Regions from separate parts of the Gordonia liuliyuniae genome, predicted to be linked through region 2. Evidence: riboswitches for the same ligand, from Rfam matches in the RefSeq annotation. Region 2 holds a riboswitch; each other region holds the start of a gene.
What was found. Region 2 has a riboswitch for S-adenosylmethionine ahead of L5G33_RS01825 (2OG-Fe(II) oxygenase). Riboswitches for the same ligand answer to the same signal wherever they lie in the genome.
Positions count from the first base shown of each region.

Region 1 (3,228 bases), on a different contig from region 2:
GCGGCTGGGGCTCCTGCGGCGGTAGCGGGGGCGGTTGCGTCATGTCACTGAGCGGGCGGTGCGGGCGGAGTCGGTGGGGTGGGCGGCGTCTGCGGTGGCAGGGGTGGCGGGCCGGCCGGGGCGAAGAGCGGTGCGAGCGCCGGAACCTGGCCCGCCGGCGTCCACGCGGCCATGCCCTGGGCCCAGACGAGAGTGGTCGCGGTGATCGAACCGCGGAGTTGGTCGAGGGTGTACGGGCCCGCTGCCGCACCGTTCTGCTCGATGTGGAAAGCCTGCGCACTCGGGACCGGTGGAGGTCCCGACTGTTGTTGTTGCTGGTTGAACTGGTTGGCGAACTGGCCGGCCATGGCCAGACCCATACCCGCGCCCATCATGTCGCCCATCGCTCCGCCGCCCGGATTCTGGGCTGCGGCGAGCATCGAATCGGCGGCCTTGCCCTGTTGGTAACGATTGAGGTCGCCGACGTTGTTGAGGAACCCGCGTTCCTCCACGCCGCGGGCGACGCCGCGTGTCATGGCCTCGGTGATCTCGTCGGGCAGCGAGATGTTCATCGTCACCGAGTCGACGTGCAGACCGAACTCGTCGTCGACGCGGGTCTGCACGTAGTCGCGCAGCTGGTCGCTGAGCTCCACCTGCTTGCCCTGCAGGTCGATGGCTCCGACACCCGTCTCCAGGATCATGTCGGAGAACGCCGTCGAGATCACCCGACGCAGCAGTTCGGCGATCTCGTCGGCGTTGACCTGGCTGTCCGCGCCGATCACCTCGCGCAGGAAGATCGCCGGATCGGCGATGCGGATGACGCACAATCCGTTGGCGCGGACCTGCACCATGCCGAAGTCGGGGTCGCGCACCGTGATCGGGTTCGGGGTCCCCCAACGAAGGTCGGTGACCGGCCGCCGGTTGATGAAGTACACCTCGCTGCGGAACGGGCTGTCGAACCCGTGCTTCCACCCTTGGAGGGTGCTCATGATCGGCAGGTTCTCGGTGGTCAGCTCGTAGTGGCCGGGGGCGAATGTGTCGGCGAGCTTGCCGCGGTAGACGAACACCGCCTGCTGGCCTTCGCGCACGATCAACTGTGCGCCGTTCTTGATCTCGTTGTTGTAGCGCGGGAAACGCCACGCGAGTGTCGAGCGTGAGTCGTCGACCCATTCGATGATGTCGACGAGTTCTCCGCGCATCTTGTCGATGATGCCCATGATGTCTCCGTTCGGTCGGGGTCAGGTGGCTTTCGCCGCGGTGATCGCGTCGTCCGCCAGGAGCTTCTGCGTCAGGTCGGACGCGGTGGACTCCATCGTCGTCGACCGACCGAAGTCGATGCCGACGATCTGGAAGCAATAGGTGGTGTCGACGCGCGTCACCGCACTGTGACGGTAGGTCTGGACGCCGCCGTCGGTGTCCTGGTCGGTGTCCGGGCGCCACTCGCCTGCCGACAGATCACTGAGCGATGATCCGCAAGTGTCGGCGATACCGATCAGCGCATGGATGGGCTCGGCGGTGCCACCGTCGTCCATCGCGTCACCGTCGCGGTCGATCTGGGCGATGGTGCGGTCGTCGGTCGCCGGCACCAGCATCATCGACTTCGATCCGTCGAAGTCGCCCTGTTCGATCCGCCAGTCGGCTGGAACCTCGACGTCGACGCTCACGCCATGGTCGAGAGCGACGCTCTCGTGGTGGGGCCCGCTGGAGTCGTTTGAACTCCACGGCGCGGCGACGAGCAGGATGGTGCCGACCGCCGCGACAGCCACCACGCCGATCGCGGTGAGCACCAGGGGAGTCCGTGATTTGCGCGGCGGCAGAGGCGGGTACGCGAACTGCCCGTACTGCTGATATGGCGGCTGGGGCGGAAGCTGGGGCGGAAGCTGCGGCCGGGGTGGAAACTGTTGTGGTGGAACAGATCCGGGACGACCCTGGGGTGGACCGTACTGTGACGGACCGTATTGGGGTGGACCGTACTGGGGCGGACCTGGTCGTGGAGTGTTCGGGCCCCAGGGGTTCGTCACGGCTCGGCCTTCCCCATTGGATCGGACGCAGTCGGACGACGGCGTTACGGTTCATTTTCCGACTCTATCCGCCAGATGTGACCGCCGGGACCTTCCGCCCGCCGATCGAATGACGAATATTGCGCGCACGGTGCGTTTAACTATCGCCGGATCGACGGGGACAGGGGATCGTTGTCCACGGGTCACGAGTGCCAGCGACAAGCCCCGGCTCGCTGGACAGCAACCCTCCGCCACGGTGGGGTGCTCCGGGTGACGACCCGGCCCGCGTCGACCGGCACGGGCAAGTGTGGAATCTCTAGGAGTCTCGTCATGACCGCTGTCCTCGACGCCCGCGTGTGCCGTCCCGCCCGAATTCGTGCCCTTGCCCCGGTGGTGGGTGCAGACGCGACTGCGCCCATCACCGGATCGGCATCGCCGGTCACATACGCCAACCTCGACTATGCGGCGTCGGCGCCCGCGTTGACCTCGGTCGCCGATCGATTGGCAGGCGCGCTCGCCGAGTACGCGAGCGTCCATCGCGGCGCCGGGCACCTGTCGCAGGTCACGACCGCCCGCTACGAGCAGGCCCGGGAGACTGTTCGGTCGTTCGTGGGCGCCCGCGCGGACGACACGGTGGTCTTCACGCGCAACACCACCGACTCGATCAACCTCGCCGCGTGCATCACACCCGGCGATGTGGTGGTCCTCGACATTGAGCATCACGCCAATCTGCTGCCGTGGACGCGGGCCGGGCTGGCGCGTGTGGTGTCGTCGCAGCCGACGATCGACGACACGATCTTCGCGCTCGACGCGGAATTAGCCAAGGCCCCCGCCGCGCTGTTGGCGGTGACGGCCGCGTCGAACGTGACCGGCGAAGTTCTGCCGATCGCGCGGCTCGCCGGACTCGCACACCGGCACGGTGCGCGGATCCTCGTCGACGGTGCTCAGCTCGTGCCGCATCGCGCCACGTCGATCGCGAGCTTCGGTGTCGACTACCTGGTGTTCTCCGGACACAAGCTGTACGCGCCGTTCGGTGCAGGCGTGCTCGTCGGGCGCTCGGACTGGCTCGACGCCGCCGAGCCGTACCTCGCGGGCGGCGGCGCGAGCGCGACCGTCGGGATAGACGACGTCGCCTGGCACACCGGCGCAGCGCGGCACGAGGCGGGATCGCCGAACGTGCTCGGCGCGGTGTCGATTGCGGCCGCCGCGCAAGCGTTGCGCGCCATCGGGTTCGAGCGCATCGGGCAGC
Region 1 is NZ_JAKKOR010000002.1:168,113-171,340, forward strand. It holds gene L5G33_RS03650 (Trm112 family protein) at 1-43, opposite strand, end outside; gene L5G33_RS03655 (SPFH domain-containing protein) at 45-1,196, opposite strand; gene L5G33_RS03660 (hypothetical protein) at 1,218-1,766, opposite strand; SAM riboswitch class IV at 2,181-2,293, shown strand; gene L5G33_RS03665 (aminotransferase class V-fold PLP-dependent enzyme) at 2,310-3,228, shown strand, end outside.
Region 1: it holds a riboswitch for S-adenosylmethionine, as region 2 does, so the genes downstream of both, L5G33_RS03665 (aminotransferase class V-fold PLP-dependent enzyme) here and L5G33_RS01825 (2OG-Fe(II) oxygenase) in region 2, are expected to answer to the same signal.

Region 2 (3,228 bases):
CGTGGACGGTGCCTTCCAAGCGGGGCAGCCCGAACATCGAGGTGAGGCCGTTCGGGAACATCATGTCGTTCTCGAAGCCGCGCGCCGCGATCACGTCCGCGATGTCCTCGTACACCTTCTGTCCGGCACGGGTCACCGACATCTTCTCGATCGCGCTGATCAACAGGTATCGACGATCGTCGCGGTTGGCCGACCGCATGTAGTCGACGGCGCGCTCGCTGAACAGCTTCATCCCGGCCAGGCGCGCGAAACTGTCGGACACGAGGGCCTTCACCTGAGGGAACTCAGTCACCCGGTGACCGAAGAGGATGCGGTTGTCGGCGTGCGTCAACGCCTCGAACATCGCGTTCTCGCACGCGCCCACAGCCCCGAAACCCAGGTTGAACTTTCCGACGTTCACCGTGTTCATCGCCGCGTCGAAGGCGGCGCGGCCGGTGTGGAGCACGTCGTCGGACGCGACTGGATAGTCGTGCAGATCGAACGCCGCGACGTACATCTGCGAGTCGACGACGTTCTTGTGCAGCCGGTAGTTCGCGTGCTGCGAGTCGGCGGCGAAGAACATGTAGCCGGCGTACTCGTCGTCGGAGATCCGGCGGGTGGAGTCCGCAGAGTCGATGACGGGTGTGTCGGACCGTCGCCCGAACACCGACACCATCCGCGCCTGGTTGCCGTTGCCGATGTAGTACTTGCCGCCGTTCGCGGTGAATCCGCCGTCGCCGGGTTCGAGCAGCATGTCGGTGGAGTAGACGTCCGCGCCGTGCTCTTTTTCCGACAGTCCGAACGCGAAGATGTCGCCGTCGTCCAGGAGGGCCACCGCACGCTTCTTCGCGGCCGCATTGGTGCTCTGCCAGATCGGCATCAGACCAAGCACGGTGACCTGCCATACGTACCAGTACTGCATGCCGTAGAAGCCGAGGATCTGACTCATCCGGGCGTTGCGCGCGGTGTCCCACCGCTTGTCGCGATCGCCGTCGGCGAGTGCCTTCGGTGTCAGGAAAGTGGCGAACACCCGCTCGCGCCGGTTGAAGTCGAGGAAGTCCTGGTACCAGATCCGGTCTCGGGTGTCGGCAAGCAGCCGTGCCTTGCCGAGGTCCTCGAAGTAGTCGACGGTCTTGCGCAGGATGCGCTGCGTCGCAGTGTCGAACTCGTCGAACGTGTGCGTCGTCGGATTGAAGATCTCCATGGTGCCCTTCTCAGATTCCTACGGTGGTGTAGGACCAGTTCCTACACGAACGTAGCATTCTGTTCCGACGGTGAGAAGACCCAGGATTACGTGCGCGCCGATTAATAGGCTCCGACCTGCGCGGGAATCCGGCGAGCGCGGTGTCGGCCATTGATGGGAAAGCAGTGCCGCGCATAGGTTTCCAATGCACAGACATTCATCACGAGCGGCCGAGAGACTGGCTCTTTGACGCCGCAGCAACCGTGGATCCTCCACAAGGTGCTAATGCCAGAGACGATGAACCCGCCACCGGGCGACTCTGCCGGTTCTTCGCCCGCTCGTGATCGATCGACGTGTGCCGGTCCAGGGCCCCTGGACCGATCGAGATCGAACGAAGTCCGGCGACGGTCCGGACAGGGGAGGTGCACGATGACCACGACATTCGATACCCGGGTAGACGGCCTGGGTGGGACCGCTGACGAGCATCCGCGCGTCGCGACCACGGCGGCGGATGACTTCTCCGCCGACCATCTGCTTCAGTTGCTCAAAGGCGACGTCTACGCCGTGCGTATCACGGGACTGATCGAAGCCGACGCCCTCGACGGGCTGCGCAGGGTGTTCGTCGGACGGGACGATCACGGGCCGCTCGCTACTGACCCACAGTTCAGGCGCATCGGACATGCGTTCTCCGAGACCGGTCCTGGGCAGGAGGCCGAGTACTTCGACGAAGCGGCGGGCCACCGGCGTTCGCTGCGATCGCTCGCTGCGCCTTACCCGTACCCGTCCGACAGCGTTCGGCTCCTGCTCGACGAGACCTGGCCGTTCGGAGCCACCCTCCTCGAGTCTGAAAGTCGCAAGTTCTTCGCGGGCGTCGTCCGCTACCAGCAGGCGGGCGTCGACCTGGAGCCTCACACCGACAACGTCCAACGCAACCTGCCGGACGGGGGCCTCGGAATCCGCAGGCAGCTGTCGGTGAACGTGTACCTCGACGTGCCGGACGTCGGCGGCGAACTCGAGATCTGGGATTCGTTCCCCACCGAAGACGACTACCGCGAGCTGTCCGGCGGCCGTGCCTGGGGCGTCGACCGGAGCATCGTCGGCGAGCCCGCGGTGACGGTGAAGCCGACTGTGGGGGAGGCGATTTTCATCGATCCACGCAGAGTCCATGCGGTCGCGCCGTCCGCCGATCGGCCTCGCGTGACGATCGGACTCTTCATCGGTGTCCGTGCCGACGAGCAACCGCTGGCGGTGTGGAGCTGATGTCCGTCGCCACCGCAGACGCACCCGTCGGCTCGGTGTCGCACAAGGCGGCATTCGATCTCAAAGGGCTGCACTACGACTACTCGGGCCGCTCGACGATCCTGCTGGTCAGCGTGGGAGCCGATTACCATGAGGGGGAGAAGCTCGGCGCGACGATCGATCTGCTCAACCGAAGCGGATTCGGACGCGTCACCGTCGCCGTCGCCGACACACTGCAACGGCACAACCTCGACGCTGACCCGGGTAGCGCGTACCGCTTCTCGCGCCGTCGCGGCGACCAGTGGCTGGCCCGCAACCGCCGGTTGCTCGACCTTCTCACCGCCGACGTCGACATTTTGCGCTGGGACGCCGCACTCAGCGACCCGGACTATCCGCGGGCACTCGACCGAGTGCGCGCCGCATACGCGTCCGACGCCGCATACGCGTCTGCGATCGACACGACCATCGATCGGTTCGTCGCGCGCCGCGGTGACGACCTCCCCGACGAGGAACGTGTTCGCACCGGCTGCCGCACCTACCTCCTCGAGGAGGTCCCGATCATTCAACCGCTGTGGGCCGCGCAAGGGTACGACTTCGTCGTGTATCCGCAGCAGATCTCGACCGCGATGCAGGCGACTCGAGACCTGTTCGTCGAGAGCGGTGCGGCGTGGTTGCCGTTGCGGTTCAAGAAGCGGCGGTCGGCGCGATGAGTGTGGCGCAGGCCGATGTGAGTGTCGGACGCCGTACCGGAGGATTCATCGGGTTGGCGACGGCGTCGTTCCTCGGGTGCATCGATCTGACGATCGTATCGACGGCTCTGCCGTCGA
Region 2 is NZ_JAKKOR010000001.1:399,537-402,764, forward strand. It holds gene L5G33_RS01820 (acyl-CoA dehydrogenase family protein) at 1-1,183, opposite strand, end outside; SAM riboswitch class I at 1,377-1,466, shown strand; gene L5G33_RS01825 (2OG-Fe(II) oxygenase) at 1,592-2,422, shown strand; gene L5G33_RS01830 (tRNA-dependent cyclodipeptide synthase) at 2,422-3,111, shown strand; gene L5G33_RS01835 (MFS transporter) at 3,108-3,228, shown strand, end outside.

Region 3 (3,228 bases), on a different contig from region 2:
TCCCGCGTACGAGACCGAGGTGACCTGGTCGTGTCCCTCGAGGAACGCGGCGACCTTCTGCGCGTTGGCGACGTGGCGCTCCACGCGCAGGCTCAACGTCTCGATGCCCTGCGCCAGCAGGAACGCGTTGAACGGGGAGATCGCGGCGCCCGTGTCGCGCAGCAGTTGGGTGCGGGCCTTCAGTGCGTATGCCGGGGCGCCAAGGTCGGCGAAGACGACGCCGTTGTAGCTCGGGTCCGGCGTCGTGAAGCCGGGGAACAGGTCCTGGCCGTCGCGCTGCGCGCGCCAGTCGAACGTGCCGCCGTCGACCAGGACGCCACCGATCGAGTTTCCGTGTCCGCCAAGATATTTAGTGGCCGAGTGGACGACGACGTCGGCGCCGTGCTTGAGCGGGTTCAACAGGTACGGGGTGGCGACGGTGTTGTCGACGATCAGCGGGATGCCCGCGTCGTGAGCGACCTTCGCGACGCCCGCGGTGTCGAGGATCTGGTTGTGCGGGTTCGAGATCGTCTCGGCGAACACGGCGCGCGTGTTCGACTTGATCGCGGACTTCCACGACTCGAGGTCGTCGGGATCCTCCACGAACGACACCTCGATGCCGAACTTCGGCAGCGTGTAGTGGAACAGGTTGAACGTGCCGCCGTAGATACGCGGGCTGGACACGACGTGTCCGCCGTTCTCGACGATGTTCTGGATCGCGTAGGTGGTCGCGGCCATGCCGGAGGCCACGAGCAGTGCGGCGACGCCGCCCTCAAGGGCGGCCACGCGCTGCTCGACAGCGTCCTGCGTCGGGTTCATGATGCGCGTGTAGATGTTGCCCGGCTCGGCGAGTGCGAACAGGTTCGCAGCGTGCTCGGTGTTGTCGAACACGTACGACGTGGTCTGGTAGATCGGCAGGGCGCGAGCGTTGGTGGTTGTGTCGGCCACCTGCCCGGCATGAACCTGGGCGGTCTCGAAGCTCCAGTTCGCGGCGTCAGACATAGACGTCATCACTCTCTCTGTGGTCGGCGGGGCCGAAGCCCGCACTTGGAGGGTCCGACCTTCGGACCCGCGCTTGCGGCGACGAAGCTGCGCCCCGTTGCCGCCAGGTCATCACCCGGAGCACCCCACCGCGGTTGGAGGGTTGCCGGTCAGCAAGCCGGGGCTCTTCGCTGACACTCATGACCTGTCGAGAACAATATCTCACCGGCGCGGGCCCGCGGGAACGCCTCGAGCATCCTGAACTTAAACCCTTTCGCTACGGCAGTGCCGCGTGTTAGAGGGTTGGTGCGGTCAGACGATGGGGCGCCCCTCCTTGCGGGCCTGACGCCATTCCTTGAAGAAGGCCCGCACGATCACGCTCAGGGTGGTCAACGTGACGAGCGGCCACACCAGCACGTAGATGGTCATCCAGAATCCGGTCATTTGCCGTCGTCCTCTCGGGTGGTGGTCACAGGCGGAATCTCCGCTTCGAGGTCGTGCAGTTCGGCGTCGAGGTCGGGTTCGGCCTCACGTTCGTCGAAGTCGCCGGTGCGTACGGCGATGGTGGCGAAGTCGAAGCGCGGGCCGGTGTTGAGCATGGTCAGGCCGACGCACACCATGGTGCTGACCGCGTACGCCACCAGCGATCCGGACAGAACCGCGTACTGGTGCAGGAAGCCGATCGCGAACGGCGCCGCGACCACGGTCGAGACGACGCCGATCACGAGCGCAGGCTTCTTACCGAAGAAGCCGAACGCCATGAGTCCGAGCACCACGCCGATGCCGATGGTCGACAGGACGTCGAAGAAGATGCCGACGCCGCCGTCCATCGAAATCCACGAGAAGCGGACCGGGAGGAAGAAGGCGAGAGCCACGACCACCGCGACGCTGAACGACATGTTGGTGACGCGGTTCCAGTAGAACGACGAGATCACCGGGAACACGAGGGCTCCCCACAGCGCGCCGACGAAGACGAGCAGATCGAGGATGTTCAGGTTGGCGCCGGCGAACACGAGGGCGGCGCAGGTCGCGACGACCATTGTGATGCGGCCGATGAGGACCATGGTCGCGGGGTTCGCCCGCTTCTTGCCCGCGATGTTCTGTCCGTAGATGTCGGCCATCACGATGGACGCGAGCGCGGTCATGTCGGCGTCCGCCGTCGACGCGAGCGAGCCGATGATCATGATGAAGAACAGGCACAGCAGTACGGCGGGCAGATAGGTGGCGGCCATCTGCGGAATCAGGTTGTTGACGTCGCCGTCCATCGGCTCGACACCCGCGTACAGGGCGAGGACGCCGAGCATGCCGATGCCGATGATCGCCGACCCGTAACCGAAGGTCGCGGTGACGAACGTCTTCTTGATCAAATCCTCGCGGACGGCGAACAGGCGCTGAGCGATCGTCTGGTTGCCGATCGCGTACGCGAGGACGGCGGCGATGTACGGCGCGCCCTGGTTGTAGAAGGCGTCCGACGAGAAGAAGTTGCTCTGCGACTCGGTGAGGTTCACCGAGCCCGTGGTGAACAGGTCGGGTCCGCCCGCAGCGAAGAACACCACCGGGATGATGATGACGACCGCGCCGAGCATGAACACGACCTGCACGAAGTCGGTGAGCACCGAGGCGCGGAAGCCGGACCAGAGCGTGTACAGCAGGACGCCGCCGCCGATCGCGATGATGCCCTGCGTGAACGAGAACGGCGAGAGCATGGCGACGAGTGCGCCGCCCGCGATCAGGTTGGAGGTCAAACTGATCAGGCTGCCGAGGATGTTCGATCCGGCGAGCAGGAGCTGGCTCGATCGTCCGTGCCGAGCGAACATCACTTCGGCGATGGTGTGCGCGTTCGGTGCGACCTTTCGGATGCGGCGCCCGAACGGGTAGATGAGGAGGATCATCAGCGCGCCCCACAACCCGTAATGGATGGGTCCGGAGATGCCGTAGGTGTAGCCGGACGTCGCCGAGGCGTACATCGACGACGCCCAGATCCAGGTGGCGGTCATCGATGCGGCCGAGATACCGAAGCCGATCTTGCCGCCGCCGGTCATGTAGCCGTCGGCGTTCTCCTTGCGCTTGCTGATCCGCAGCGCGATGTAGAGGCTCGTCCCGAAGAACGCCACATAGAGCAGGATGACGATCGGGCCGGAGAGGGTTGTCATGTCGGTCATGGGTGAATCACTTTCACGTCGGGCGACGCTGACGCGTCGCGACCAGGCGGTCGGTCGGGATTCGTCCCACGTCAGATGTCCGGCGGCTCCGCGGGGCCGGGCGCAG
Region 3 is NZ_JAKKOR010000013.1:175,489-178,716, reverse strand. It holds gene L5G33_RS18005 (bifunctional o-acetylhomoserine/o-acetylserine sulfhydrylase) at 1-990, opposite strand, end outside; SAM riboswitch class IV at 1,046-1,166, opposite strand; gene L5G33_RS18000 (putative transporter small subunit) at 1,273-1,404, opposite strand; gene L5G33_RS17995 (sodium:solute symporter family protein) at 1,401-3,122, opposite strand.
Region 3: it holds a riboswitch for S-adenosylmethionine, as region 2 does, so the genes downstream of both, L5G33_RS18005 (bifunctional o-acetylhomoserine/o-acetylserine sulfhydrylase) here and L5G33_RS01825 (2OG-Fe(II) oxygenase) in region 2, are expected to answer to the same signal.